2 regions of the Gordonia sp. 135 genome follow, and region 1 is predicted to be linked to the other one. Evidence: riboswitches for the same ligand, from Rfam matches in the RefSeq annotation. Region 1 holds a riboswitch; the other holds the start of a gene.
The links. Region 1 has a riboswitch for S-adenosylmethionine ahead of GKZ92_RS19125 (aminotransferase class V-fold PLP-dependent enzyme). Riboswitches for the same ligand answer to the same signal wherever they lie in the genome.
Positions count from the first base shown of each region.

Region 2: it holds a riboswitch for S-adenosylmethionine, as region 1 does, so the genes downstream of both, GKZ92_RS08190 (bifunctional o-acetylhomoserine/o-acetylserine sulfhydrylase) here and GKZ92_RS19125 (aminotransferase class V-fold PLP-dependent enzyme) in region 1, are expected to answer to the same signal.

Region 1 covers NZ_CP046257.1:4,226,375-4,232,578, reverse strand. The annotation lists gene GKZ92_RS19140 (O-succinylhomoserine sulfhydrylase) at 1-1,161, shown strand, start outside; gene GKZ92_RS19135 (MFS transporter) at 1,194-2,729, opposite strand; gene GKZ92_RS19130 (isochorismate synthase) at 2,831-3,910, opposite strand; SAM riboswitch class IV at 4,023-4,138, shown strand; partial or broken gene GKZ92_RS19125 (aminotransferase class V-fold PLP-dependent enzyme) at 4,156-5,508, shown strand; gene GKZ92_RS19120 (hypothetical protein) at 5,505-5,957, shown strand; gene GKZ92_RS19115 (inorganic diphosphatase) at 6,153-6,204, opposite strand, start outside.
Region 2 covers NZ_CP046257.1:1,780,069-1,786,272, forward strand. The annotation lists gene GKZ92_RS08180 (Hsp70 family protein) at 1-1,400, shown strand, start outside; gene metX (homoserine O-acetyltransferase MetX) at 1,441-2,595, opposite strand; gene GKZ92_RS08190 (bifunctional o-acetylhomoserine/o-acetylserine sulfhydrylase) at 2,612-3,934, opposite strand; SAM riboswitch class IV at 3,998-4,119, opposite strand; gene GKZ92_RS08195 (cutinase family protein) at 4,393-6,204, shown strand, end outside.

The DNA.
Region 1 (6,204 bases):
ATCGCCGTCCGCGGTGGCCTCGCCCGCTCCGGCTTCTACGAGACCACCGAGGCGCTGTACCTGACCAGCGGATACGTCTACGACTCCGCCGAGGCCGCCGAGCGCGCCTTCACCGGCGAGGACCAGCGGTTCGTCTACTCCCGGTACGGCAATCCGACGGTCCACATGTTCCAGGAGCGGCTGCGTCAGCTCGAAGGTGCCGAGGCCTGCTTCGCGACGGCCAGCGGCATGGCCGCGGTGTTCGTCGCGCTCGGCGCCCTGCTCAAGGCCGGCGACCGGCTCGTCGCCGCCCGCAGCTTGTTCGGCTCGTGCTTCGTGGTGTGCAACGAGATCCTGCCGCGCTGGGGTGTCGAGACCGAGTTCGTCGACGGCGAAGACCTCGAACAGTGGGAGCGTGCACTGTCGAAGCCGGCCGACGCCGTCTTCTTCGAGACCCCGTCCAATCCGATGCAGACGCTCGTCGACGTCGCCAAGGTGTCCGAACTGGCGCATGCCGCGGGCGCGAAGGTGGTGCTGGACAACGTCTTCGCGACCCCGCTGCTGCAGCGCGGCCTCGATCTCGGTGCCGACGTCATCGTCTACTCGGGTACCAAGCACATCGACGGCCAGGGTCGCGTCATGGGCGGTGCCGTCCTCGGCACCAAGGAGTACATCGAGGGCCCGGTGCAGCAGCTGATGCGCCACACCGGCCCGGCGCTGAGCCCGTTCAACGCTTGGACCCTGCTGAAGGGCCTGGAGACCATGCGCCTTCGTGTCGACGCCTCGGTGGCCTCGGCGCTGCGCATCGCCGGGTTCCTGGAAGCCGACCCGCGGGTCCGCTGGGTGAAATACCCGTTCCTGCAGTCGCATCCGCAGTTCGAGCTGGCCAAGAGCCAGATGTCCGGTGGCGGCACCGTGGTGACCTTCGAGCTCAACGACCACGACGGCATCGACGGCAAGAAGCGCGCCTTCGAGGTCCTCAACGCGCTGCAGGTCATCGACATCTCCAACAACCTCGGTGACTCCAAGTCGCTGATCACCCACCCGGCCACCACCACGCACCGCGCGATGGGGCCCGAGGGGCGTGCCGCGATCGGTCTCAGTGACGCGGTCGTGCGCCTGTCGGTCGGGCTGGAGGGCATCGACGACCTGCTCGCGGATCTGGATCAGGCGCTCGGCTGAGCCCGCGCACGAGGCTCTCCTGCCCATGCCCATCAGGCCGCCCGGGCGGGACGCTCATGACGGAACCTGAGTGCGGCCAGCGCGACCGCGATGGGCAGGACACTGACGGTCAGCATGGTGAGTCGCACGGCGTCGGAGAAGTCCGCTCCGAGGTCGAGGCCGCCCACTTGCTGTAGCAGGTTCGGGTCGTATCCGACGCCACCCGGGCTCCGCGCCACTGCGCTACGCGCGGCGTCGACGGCCTCTTGTCCCTGTGTCACCGTCAGGCCCCGTTGTTCGCTGTCGGCGAGCCATTCACGCTCGAAGAACACATTCAGGAGGAGCAGGTACACGGTGGGCCCGAACGCGTAGCCCGTCATCCCGAAGGCCGTCTGCACCGAGGCCACTGTTCCGGACTGCCCACTCGGCGCATGCGAGAGCACCGTCTCCGACACGGATGTGGAACTCACCATCGACCCGAGGTTGTACAGCCATACGGACATCACGAGCAGCCAGAGCGCCATGATCGGGCTGACCGTGCCGGCCATCAGCAGCCCGGCGGCCGCCATGGTCGCGAGACCGGCGACCATCACCGGTCTCGGCGAGAACTTCTCCATCAGACTCCCGGACATGATCAGGGCGCCGGCGATCAGCAGCGAGCCGGGAAGGAACAACAGTCCGACCGTCTGCGGTGACAGCGCGAGCACCTTGCTGCCGTACTGCCCCAGGACGATGCTGAGCCCCGCGATCAGGAAGTTGAGTGTGAAGGCGGCGGCGAGCGCCACCGTGAACGTCCGGTTGCCGAACAGCGACAGGTCCAGCGCCGGTTCGGGGGTGCGCCGTTCGTGGCGGACGAAGAGCACCGCGCCGACGACGCTGACGAGTAGCGGCAGCCAGGCCTGGGGCCGGAGGACACCGTTCTGGGCGGCCGCGAGTCCGATGACGAGGGTCAGGAGTGCCACCCCGATCAGGACGATGCCGATCACGTCCAGCTTCGCACGCTCCTGACGTGGCGACTCCGGAACGAACTTCGCCGTCAGCAGCATCGAGACCACGGCAAGCAGTGGTGCGACCAGGAACACGAACCGCCAGCCGAGACCCGTCACGGCCCAGCCCGTCAGAGCGGGGAGCGCCCCGCAGAGAACCATCTCGATGGCGACGAAGATGCCGATGGCCTTCGGTCGCTGCTCTTCGGTCACCGATGTTTTGAGGAGGGCCAGCGATACCCCGAGCAGGGCCGCCATGCCCAGGCCCGCCGCGACGCGCATCGCCAGGAGAAAGCCATACCCGGGCGAAAGCATGGCGAGCACATCGGCGACGGCGACCACGGCCAGTCCGGACATCAGGAGTCGTCGGAGTCCGATCGAGTCGCCGAGATTCCCCGCGCCGAGGACGGACGCGGCCATGACCAGCGTCGACATTCCACCCAGCACTCCGACAGCAGCGGGCGGGACGTCGAGTTCCCGGCTCACCTGCGGCAGATTCAGGCTCAGCACCAGCGGATCGACGGCCGTGATCGTGAAGGCCAGGGACAGCGCGAAGATGATCGGCAGAATGCTCTTCCGGGTTGTCGACCGCTCCGCAGGCATCCGCTACGCCTCCCTGGCCCCTTCGCCCCGACGTTCATCGACCATAACGCCGACCTTCGTGGTCGGAGGCGAGATCGCGGGAGGGCGTGCTCACCGGAGGGTCAGTTCACGATGTCCGCGAGGGGGGTGCCGAGCGCGTTGAACACGGTCCGTAGTTTGAACTGCGTCTCGTCGAGTTCCGCCTGCGGGTCGGAGTGTTCGACGATGCCGCCGCCCGCCCAGGTGCGCAGACTCCGACCGTCGGCGGCGAGTTCGGCGCACCGGATGGCGACCATCCATTCGCCGTCGCCCGCGGCGTCGCACCACCCGACCGCGCCTGCGTAGAAGCCACGATCTCCCTCTACGTCTCGAATGATCTGTGCGGCAACGTCACTGGGGGTGCCGCACACTGCGGGGGTGGGTCCGAGGAGTAGTGCGAGGTCGAGTGCGGTGGTCGCCGGGTCGCGCAGCGTCGCGCGGATCGGGGTGGCCAGATGCCACATCTCGCCGGTCGACTCGAGCTGTGGGGTCGACGGCGCGTCGACGTCGTCGCAGAGATGTCCCAGGCGCTCGCGCAGATGATCGACGACGAAGGCGTGCTCGGCGAGGTCCTTTGTCGAGGCGGCCAGTTCGGCGGCGGTCGCACGGTCGACGACCGGGTCGGCGGATCGTGGTGCCGAACCCGCGTAGGGATGACAGGTCACCGTCGATCCCGACTTGCGCAGCAGTGCTTCGGGACTCGCGCCGAGCAACCACGAGCCCGAACCCGTCGCGGCGCCGAGGTCGACCGCGAAGGCGTTGTGGTCGGCGTTGCCGCCGGCGAGTGCGTCGAGGAATTCCGCCGGGCGGATCTGTTCGTCGAGCACCAGGTCGACGCTGCGTGCGAGCACGACCTTCCCGACGTCGCCGGCGACGATGCGCTTGACCGCATGTGCGATGCGCTCGCGGTGCTCATCCCGGGCCGGGTGGCTCACGGTCGACACCGCTCGCCGTGACAGCGGCCCGGTCCCGGGCAGCGGTGCTTCGCCGGTCCGGAGCCGGACGGGGGCGACCAGCGCCGCGGGGTCGCGGAGGTCGAAGGGGATCGCCCCGGTCAACGCCCCGACCTCGCCCGCCCGCAGTGCGGCGGATGCCTCGTCGACGTCGGTGAACGACCGGACCACCCCTTCGCCCCGCACGGTGCCGTGCGGGCGCGACAACACGAAGACCTCACTCGATGCCACGACAGCCAGGGTACAGGTAAGCCTGTCCTAACTAGGAATCGCGGTGAATCTAAATTGACACCCTTCGCCGGGATCCGCGAACCTTGTCGCAGGTCATGAGTGCCAGTGACAAAGCCCCGGCTCGCTGGTCGGCAACCCTCCTCCACGGTGGGGTGCTCCGGGTGACGACCTGGCTGCGTTCGAACCCGAACGCGGCAAGTGTGGATTCTCGAGGAGCTCTTGTCATGACTGCTGTGCTTTCGGCACCCGTCACAACCGTCCGCCCGACCCCTGCCGTGGTGTCCGCCGCCATCGCCGACCGGGCACCCTTCATCCCCGCGCTGGCGCCGGTCGTCGGCGCGGATGCGCAGGTTCCCGTCGCCGCCGGACACCGCGTCGGCTACGCCAATCTCGACTACGCGGCGAGTGCCCCGGCGCTGGCGTCGGTCGCCGCGCAGGTCGCCGGGGCCCTCGGCGAGTACGCGAGCGTGCACCGCGGCGCCGGCCACCTCTCGCAGGTCACCACCCGCCGGTACGAAGCCGCCCGCGAGACCGTGCGCGGCTTCGTCCGCGGCCGCGTCGACGACTCCGTCGTCTTCACCCGCAACACCACCGACGCGATCAACCTCGCCGCCCACATCACGCCCGGCGACGTCGTGGTCCTCGACATCGAGCACCACGCCAACCTGTTGCCGTGGTGTGCGCCGAAGGACGGTCGCAACCGGGCTCGCGTGGTCACCGCCCGCGCCACGATCGAGGACACCCTCGTCGCGATCGAGGCGGAGCTCGCGTCCGAGCCGGCGTCGCTGCTCGCGGTGACCGCCGCGTCGAACGTCACCGGTGAGGTCCTCCCGATCAGCAGGCTGGCCTCGATCGCCCATCGCCACGGCGCACGCATCCTGGTCGACGCGGCGCAGCTCGTCGCACATCGCCCCATCTCGATCGTCAGCCACGGTATCGACTATCTGGCGTTCTCCGGTCACAAGGCCTACGCCCCGTTCGGCGCCGGCGTCCTGATCGGACGCTCCGACTGGTTCGACGCCGCCGACCCGTACCTCGCCGGCGGGGGAGCGACCGCCGACGTCGAACTGGGCGGTGAGGAGAGTTCGGCCGGGACCACCTGGCACACCGGCGCCGCCCGCCACGAGGCCGGTCGCCGAACGTGCTCGGCGCCGTGTCGATCGCCGAGGCGTGCACCGCGCTCGCCGAGCTGGGGCCGGAGGCCATCGGCCTCCACGAACTACGGCTCTGCGAACGGCTCGACGCCGGCCTCGCCCGCATCGACGGCGTACGTCCCCTGCAGATCTTCACCGATTCGAAGGACCGCGTCGGCATCGCCGGCTTCACCGTCGACGGCTTCGCCCCGCGGGCCGTGGCCGAATACCTGAGCAGCGAGCACGGCATCGGGGTGCGGGACGGCAAGTTCTGCGCCCACCCGCTGCTCAAGCGACTCGGTCATCCCGAAGGGGCCGTCCGCGCGAGCTTCGGTGCGGGCACCACCTCTGACGACGTCGACCGCTTGCTCGACGCGCTCGGCACGCTCTGCGCCACCACCGACCACCGACCGACCAGAACTCGACGAGGGGTACCCCGCATGACCATCCAACTCGACACTCCGCGCAGTGCCGTCACCATCGGCCGTCCCGGCTTCCAGGTCGCGATCGCGGGAGATGTCGTCGCCCAGACCTTCCCGATCGTCGTGCGTCGCGAGACCCTGCGGGGGGCCCAGCGAGCGCGCTCGCTGCTTCGGGCCGGCACCCACGACCAGGCGAACTTCGTCGTCGCCCTCGAGGTCGAGGTGGCCATCGCATCGCACGCGGCATCGGCACGCGCCGCCGTCGCACAGGCCGGGGCCGCCACCGACAACTCGGACACCATCCGCTATGTCGGCACGACCCACGGCCTGATCACCCTGCTGCGTGACATCTACGCCGCCGAGGTCGCCGACGCGGTGATCCTGGTCCCGATCGACGGGTCGGCCACCGACAGCCGAATCCGCGAGCAGGTGCTCCCGGTCTTCGCCGAGGCGCGTCACCGGGTCGCCTAATCCATCAAGGCTTGCTGCGCTCTCGTGTCGTGGGGCATGTCGAGCATCTGACTGGCGAACCTCATCTCGACTGACAGACGTCGATCGACGTCTGTCAGTCGAGATGACAACGACCCGTGGTCGGGCTTGCCGCAAACGCCGACCGCCGACGACAGCGTGTGTCGTCGGCGGTCGTGAATGACTGCTCGGGTGGCGTCAGCCGCGCGAGGGCTCGTTGGCCTCGTCGGGGTGAGCGGCGAGACGGTCG
Region 2 (6,204 bases), 2.4 Mb from region 1:
TCAACGCCGGCATCGACGTCATGCTCGGCGCCGCCCGCGAGGCCGGCGCCCGGGTGGGTCCGATCGGAGTGGCTGCCCGGACCGCCGCTCAACGACGCCACCTGCGATCGCGGGGGAGCGGCCCCCGTCGCCAGATCCGATTGGTCGCCGAGGACGAGGCCGTGGTCGCCTACCTCGCCGACACCGGCGAGATCGATCGATTCTCCACCGCCGTCGTCGTCGACTGCGGCGACACCGGCATGTCGATCTACACCGTCGATCCGCGCAGTCGCCGGATCACGGGTGTGGAACGCTCGACGGTCCTCAGCGGACGTCGTCTCGACCGTGCCATCGCCGCGAACCTCACCGCCGACAATCCGTCGCTCGGGGACGCCTCGCGCACCCGCGCCGGTCGCAGCGAGTTGCTCAGCGCCTGCCGGACGGCGAAAGAAGAGATCTCCTACGGACATTCGGGGTCCGGCGGTCCCTCGGTGGCACTCCCGGGCGGTGCCGGGCGGGTCGCGCTGACCGAATCCCATGTGGCGGACGCGGTGGCGCCGATGGTCCGCGAGGCGCGCGAGGTGTTCGACCGATACGTCGCCGAAGCGTCCGCCCGCGGAGTCGACCCCGATGCGGTGGTCTTCGTCGGCGGTCTCGCCAATCTCCCTGCGGTCCGCGACCTGGCCCGCGGCCACGACTTCGACACGGTCTGCCCGTCGACCCCGGAACTGGTCGCGGCGACTGGTGCGGCTCTTCTGGCCGGCGAAACCTATTCGGGCACAACCCGGCTCGCCTTCATCGGCGGACAACGGCAGCGCGAGTGGCTGTCGGCCACACCGCTCGCGGTTGCGGGCGCGATCATCGCCGCGGCCCTGATCACCGTCTATGCGGTCAGCTCTTCGTTCGCCGAACGTCAGATCACCGAGCCGTCGTCGACGGTGAGTAGCGTCCCCGCCGCCGCCACGACGAGCGAGCGGAGCTCCGAGCCGGCGCCGACGACCACCTCGGCCCCGGTGACGCAGATCCCGGACCAGCCGGTCGAGCAGACCTACGAGCAGCCCACCCAACCGCTGCAACCGGTTGAGCCGCCGGCGTGGAACCAGCAGCCGGGCTGGGCCACCACCGAATTGCCGCCGACCGCGCCGTCGACCGGGACGAGCACACGCACGTTGTCGCCGTTCCCGTGGCCGACGCTGCCGTTCGCGCCGGGCTCGACACCCCCGATCCCGCCGACGCTGTTGCCCAAGGAGATCCGGCCGCGGAACACCACGCCGGCTCCGCCGCCGCTGACGCCGACACCGAACAGATCGGTACCCAATCGGTCGTCGGGGTCAGCGCCTCGCGAAGAGACACCGGAATCCGGAGCCGTGCGGACGGCACCACCGGCGTCGTCGAGTACCCCGGTACCAGTCCCGCGCTGAGCGCAGACGGCCGGTTTCAGACCGGGGAGGATCCGAAAAGTCAGGCGTCGCGGCGAGCGAGCTCGACCGTGCGCTTGAGCAGGTCGCTGATGGCGTCGAACTCGGTGAGGAAGCCGTCGTGTCCGGTGTCGGAGCGCACGACCTGCAAACCGCCGACACAGTTGCCCAGTTCTTCGGCGAGCTCGGCCTGTAACCGCAACGGGTACAGGCGATCCGAGTCGATTCCGCCGACGATGACCGGGACCTTGCACTCGTTGAGCGCCTTCTGCACGCCGCCGCGGTTGCGGCCGACGTCGTGATGGTTGAGGACCTCGGTGAGCACCACGTAGCTGCCTGGATCGAAGCGCTGCATCAGCTTCGACGCCTGGTGCTCGAGGTAGCTCTGGACGGCGTACCGGCCGCCGAGCAGCGGCTGCTCGTCGCCCTGCGGTTCGTTGGCGAAGCGCTCGTCGAGTTCGGGCTCGCTGCGGTACGACAGATGCGCGATCTGACGGGCGATGCCCATCCCGGTCAGCGGCGTCTGGCCGGTTCCGTGGTAGTTGCCGCCGTGCCAGGCCGGGTCGGACTTGATGGCGGCGATCTGAGTGGTCTGGATGCCGATCTGGTCGGCGGTGGCGCGGGCACCGACGGCCAGCACCAGTGCGCTGCGAACGCGCTCCGGGTATTCGATGGCCCATTCGAGTGCGCGGGCCCCGCCCATCGATCCGCCGAGAACGGCTCCGACGCTGCGGATTCCGAGGCGGTCGAGGAGCGCGACCTCGGCGCGGACCTGGTCGAGCACGGTGATCTGCGGGAAGCGTGATCCCCAGGGCCGACCGTCGGAGGCGAGAGACCCGGGACCGGTCGATCCCTTGCACCCACCGAGCACGTTGGCCGAGATGACGCACCACTCGTCGGTGTCGATGGCCTGGCCCGGGCCGATGAGGCCGTCCCACCAGCCGGGTGTCTCGTGCTCGGCGTCGGCGGGACCGGTGACATGGGAGTCGCCGGTGAGTGCGTGCAGGGTGAGGATGACGTTGTCGCGGGACGGCGACAACGTCCCCCAGCGCTGGAACGCCAGGGTGACGTTGTCGATCCGTTCACCGCTGTCGAGAGGCAGCGAGCCGATGCTCATGCCGACGAGCTTCCCGTCCGGGACCGATTCCCAGTCGGGCTGATCAGACGCTTGCGCGTTCAGGTCGATACTCACCGACAAAACTGCCTCACCTGTCCTATTTGGCGGCTGCGAAGCCCTGTTCGAGATCCGCCAGGATGTCGTCGATTCCCTCGATGCCCACGGCCAGGCGCACCAGGCCCGGGGTGACACCCGCGGCGAGCTGCTCCTCGGGGGTCAGCTGGCTGTGGGTGGTCGAGGCCGGATGGATGACCAGCGAACGGACGTCGCCGATGTTCGCCACATGGCTGTGCAGGCTCAGGGCGTCGACGAACTTCTTGCCCGCGTCCACACCGCCGTTGATCTCGAAGGCGATGATCGCACCCTGGCCCTTGGGGGCGAGTTCCTGGCCGCGCTGGTACCACGGCGAGGACTCGAGGCCGGCGTAGGCGACGGACTCGACCTGCGCGTGACCCTCGAGGAACTTCGCGACCTTCTGCGCGTTGGCGACGTGGCGCTCGATGCGCAAGCTCAGGGTCTCGAGGCCCTGGGCGAGCAGGAAGGCGTTGAACGGTGCGATGGCGGCACCGGTGTCGCGCAGCCACTGGACGCGGGCCTTGAGCGCGAAGGCCGGGGCGCCGAGGTCGGCGAACACCGCACCGTGGTAGCTCGGGTCCGGGGTGGTGAAGCCGGGGAACAGGTCTTCACCGTCACGCTGGACGCGCCAGTCGAAGGTGCCGCCGTCGACGATCACGCCGCCGATCGCGGTGCCGTGTCCGCCGATGTACTTGGTGGCCGAGTGGACGACGACGTCGGCGCCGTGGGCCAGCGGGTTGATCAGGTACGGGGTGGCGACGGTGTTGTCGATGATCAGCGGCAGGCCGTTGCGGTGTGCGACCTCGGAGATGCCCTTGATGTCGAGGATCTCGTTGTTGGGGTTGGAGATCGACTCGCCGTACAGCGCTCGGGTGTTGTCCTTGATGGCCGCCTGCCACGACGCGGGATCCTCGGGATCCTCGACGAAGCTCACCTCGATGCCCAGCTTCGGCAGGGTGTAGTGGAAGAGGTTGTAGGTGCCGCCGTACAGACGCGGGCTCGACACCACGTGACCGCCGGTTTCGACGATGTTCAGGATCGAGTAGGTCTCGGCAGCCTGACCCGACGACACGAGCAGGGCCGCGACGCCACCCTCCAGGGCCGCGATCCGCTGCTCGACCGCGTCCTGGGTCGGGTTCATGATGCGGGTGTAGATGTTGCCCGGCTCCGCGAGACCGAAGAGGTTCGCCGCGTGCTGCGTGTCGTTGAAGACGTAGGAGGTGGTCTGGTAGATCGGCAGCGCCCGGGCGTTCGTGGTTGCGTCGGCGGCCTGGCCTACGTGGATCTGCTTGGTCTCGAAGCTCCACGTGTCGGCTGGATTGGTGCCTTCGTTGGCATCAGACATGACTGTTGATCACTTTCTACGGTCGGCAGGGCCAAACTCGACCCTGTTGGGGTCCGACCTTCGGACCCGCGCTTGCCGGGGCTTCGCTTCCGCGATCCCACAACCCGGTCATCACCCGGAGCACCCCACCGCGGTTGGAGGGTTGCCGATCAGCAAGCCGGGGCTTGTCGCTGATACTCATGACCTGGCGACAAGGATATAACACGGATGTGAGTGCCAGAGAACCCTCCCGGTCACGCCGAATCGAACTCCTCATCAGCGTTCCGAAACGTGTACTGAGCGTGTCCTCCGAGCGGTTGAAATCGGTAGATGTTCAGCGTGAATCGCCAGTACAAGATCATTAGCAGTTCTCAGCGTCCTGTCAGGTTCGCTTCGATGCCCTAACGTTCGGGTCAATCCCGGCGGAGGACGCCTCTTCATCCCTGAAGCGTTTCCGGGTGTGGTGAGGAGTGGGCCTCATGAAGGCAATGAAGCATCTCAGGTCGCGTCGGACGTCGTTTCTGATCGCAACCGCGACCGGCGTGGCGGTGGCCGCGTCTTTCGGCCTGGTCGGCGGGGTCCCCGAGGCGAAGGCGGACTCGTGCGGCGCGGGCGCGGTCGTCATCGTGGGCGGCACCAACGACCCGGAGGGGCAGTACCTCGTCGGCGTGAAACAGCGCTACACAGGGCTCGGGCCCGACAATCAGCCCGATCCGAACTCGCCGTACGCCAGCGACAACGCCTACCAGGTCATCTATGCGGACTATCCGACGACCCTGTGGCCACTGGGTGCGACGGGATACGACTCGAGCGTCGCGCAGGGGACCGCAGCGACCAAGTCGACGATCGCCGGCTACCAGTCGCAGTGCCAGGGCAAGCCCGTCGTCGTGGCCGGGTACTCGCAGGGCGCCCGTGTGGCCGGTGACGTGCTGTCCGAGATCGGGAACGGCACGGCCGGTGAGGTCGTCGCGATCGACGAGAACGGTGAACCGTTGCTCGACGACGACGGCAACCCGGTGATGGTGACCATCGACCCGGATGTCATCAGCGGCGAGCTGTACTCCGATCCGCGACGTGCCGGGGACAAGACCGGGCGGGGTATCGAGCTGTCGATGATCGGTGTGATCCCAGGTCTGACGATGTCTGGGCCGCGCGGCGCGAACGGTGCGGATGCGGGGTTCGGAACGGTGTCCGATCGGGTGGTGTCGGTGTGCATCGACGGCGACCCCATCTGTGACCTGCCGGATCCGCTGTACGACCCCATCGGTGCCATCGACGGCATCCTCGGATACCAGACGAAGCACTTCCTCTACCCGTACGCGATGTATCGCGACCCCGCGTCGCAGTGGGCGACGCGGCCGGTCTCGTGCAGCGGCGCGGGGACCGCGACCGGGACGGTCTGCATGGTGGGGGCGAAGTCCGCTTTCGCCGAGTTGGTCCAGGGCTGGGCGAACGACCTCGGGTACACCGGCGAGATCGGCGACTTCCTGTCCGGTCGTCCGACGATCGGCCTCCCGTTGGGCATCACCTTGGCCAACCTGCAGCCCGTCGTCCGTCTGGTCCAGGGATTCCTGCCCCCGCTGCCGCAACTCGGTTACGGCGCCTACCTGCCCGACCTCTTCGTGTTCGAGGACATCCTGCAGGGCATCGTCAGTCTGTCCCCGGCACGACTCATGCGTGGTGTGAATGCTCTCGCCGCGAGTGTGCGCAGCATCGTGCTGCTGCCGGTGAACTTCGTGCGGTACTGGGCGGGCGCGATCGTCGGACCGTCGATCACCTCGCAGCCGAACACCCTTGCACTGCCGGCCGACGATGACTCCTCGGCATCGGTGGCGCTGGCCCGGTTCGTCGCCACGGTCGACGACGATCCCGAGACCACGGCTCCAGAAGTCGAGGCGTCGGGCAGCGGTAGCGGTTCGCCCGCGGTCACCGAGGTGGCCGACGGTCAGTCGATCGGCGACCCGTCTGCGGGCACGGACACCTCGGCGCCGGTCACCGACCACGACAACACCCCGGCCGGTGGTGGAGACGGGACCGACTCGTCGACCGGAGGCACCGACCCGGGCGTCACGCGGTCGGAGACCGACTCGTCGGCCGGGCCGTCGTCGGATGACGGCGCCTCGGGTGCGGGTGGTCCTGACAGCGACACCGACGATTCCGGCAGCACCGACTCCGGGGCCCCGGATTCGGGTGGTTCGGATTCGAGCGGTTCCGACAGCGGCTCGGGCTCCGGGGGCTCGGATTCGAGCGCTTCCGGCCGCGGCGACAGCAGTAGCGGAGGTTCAAAGTCG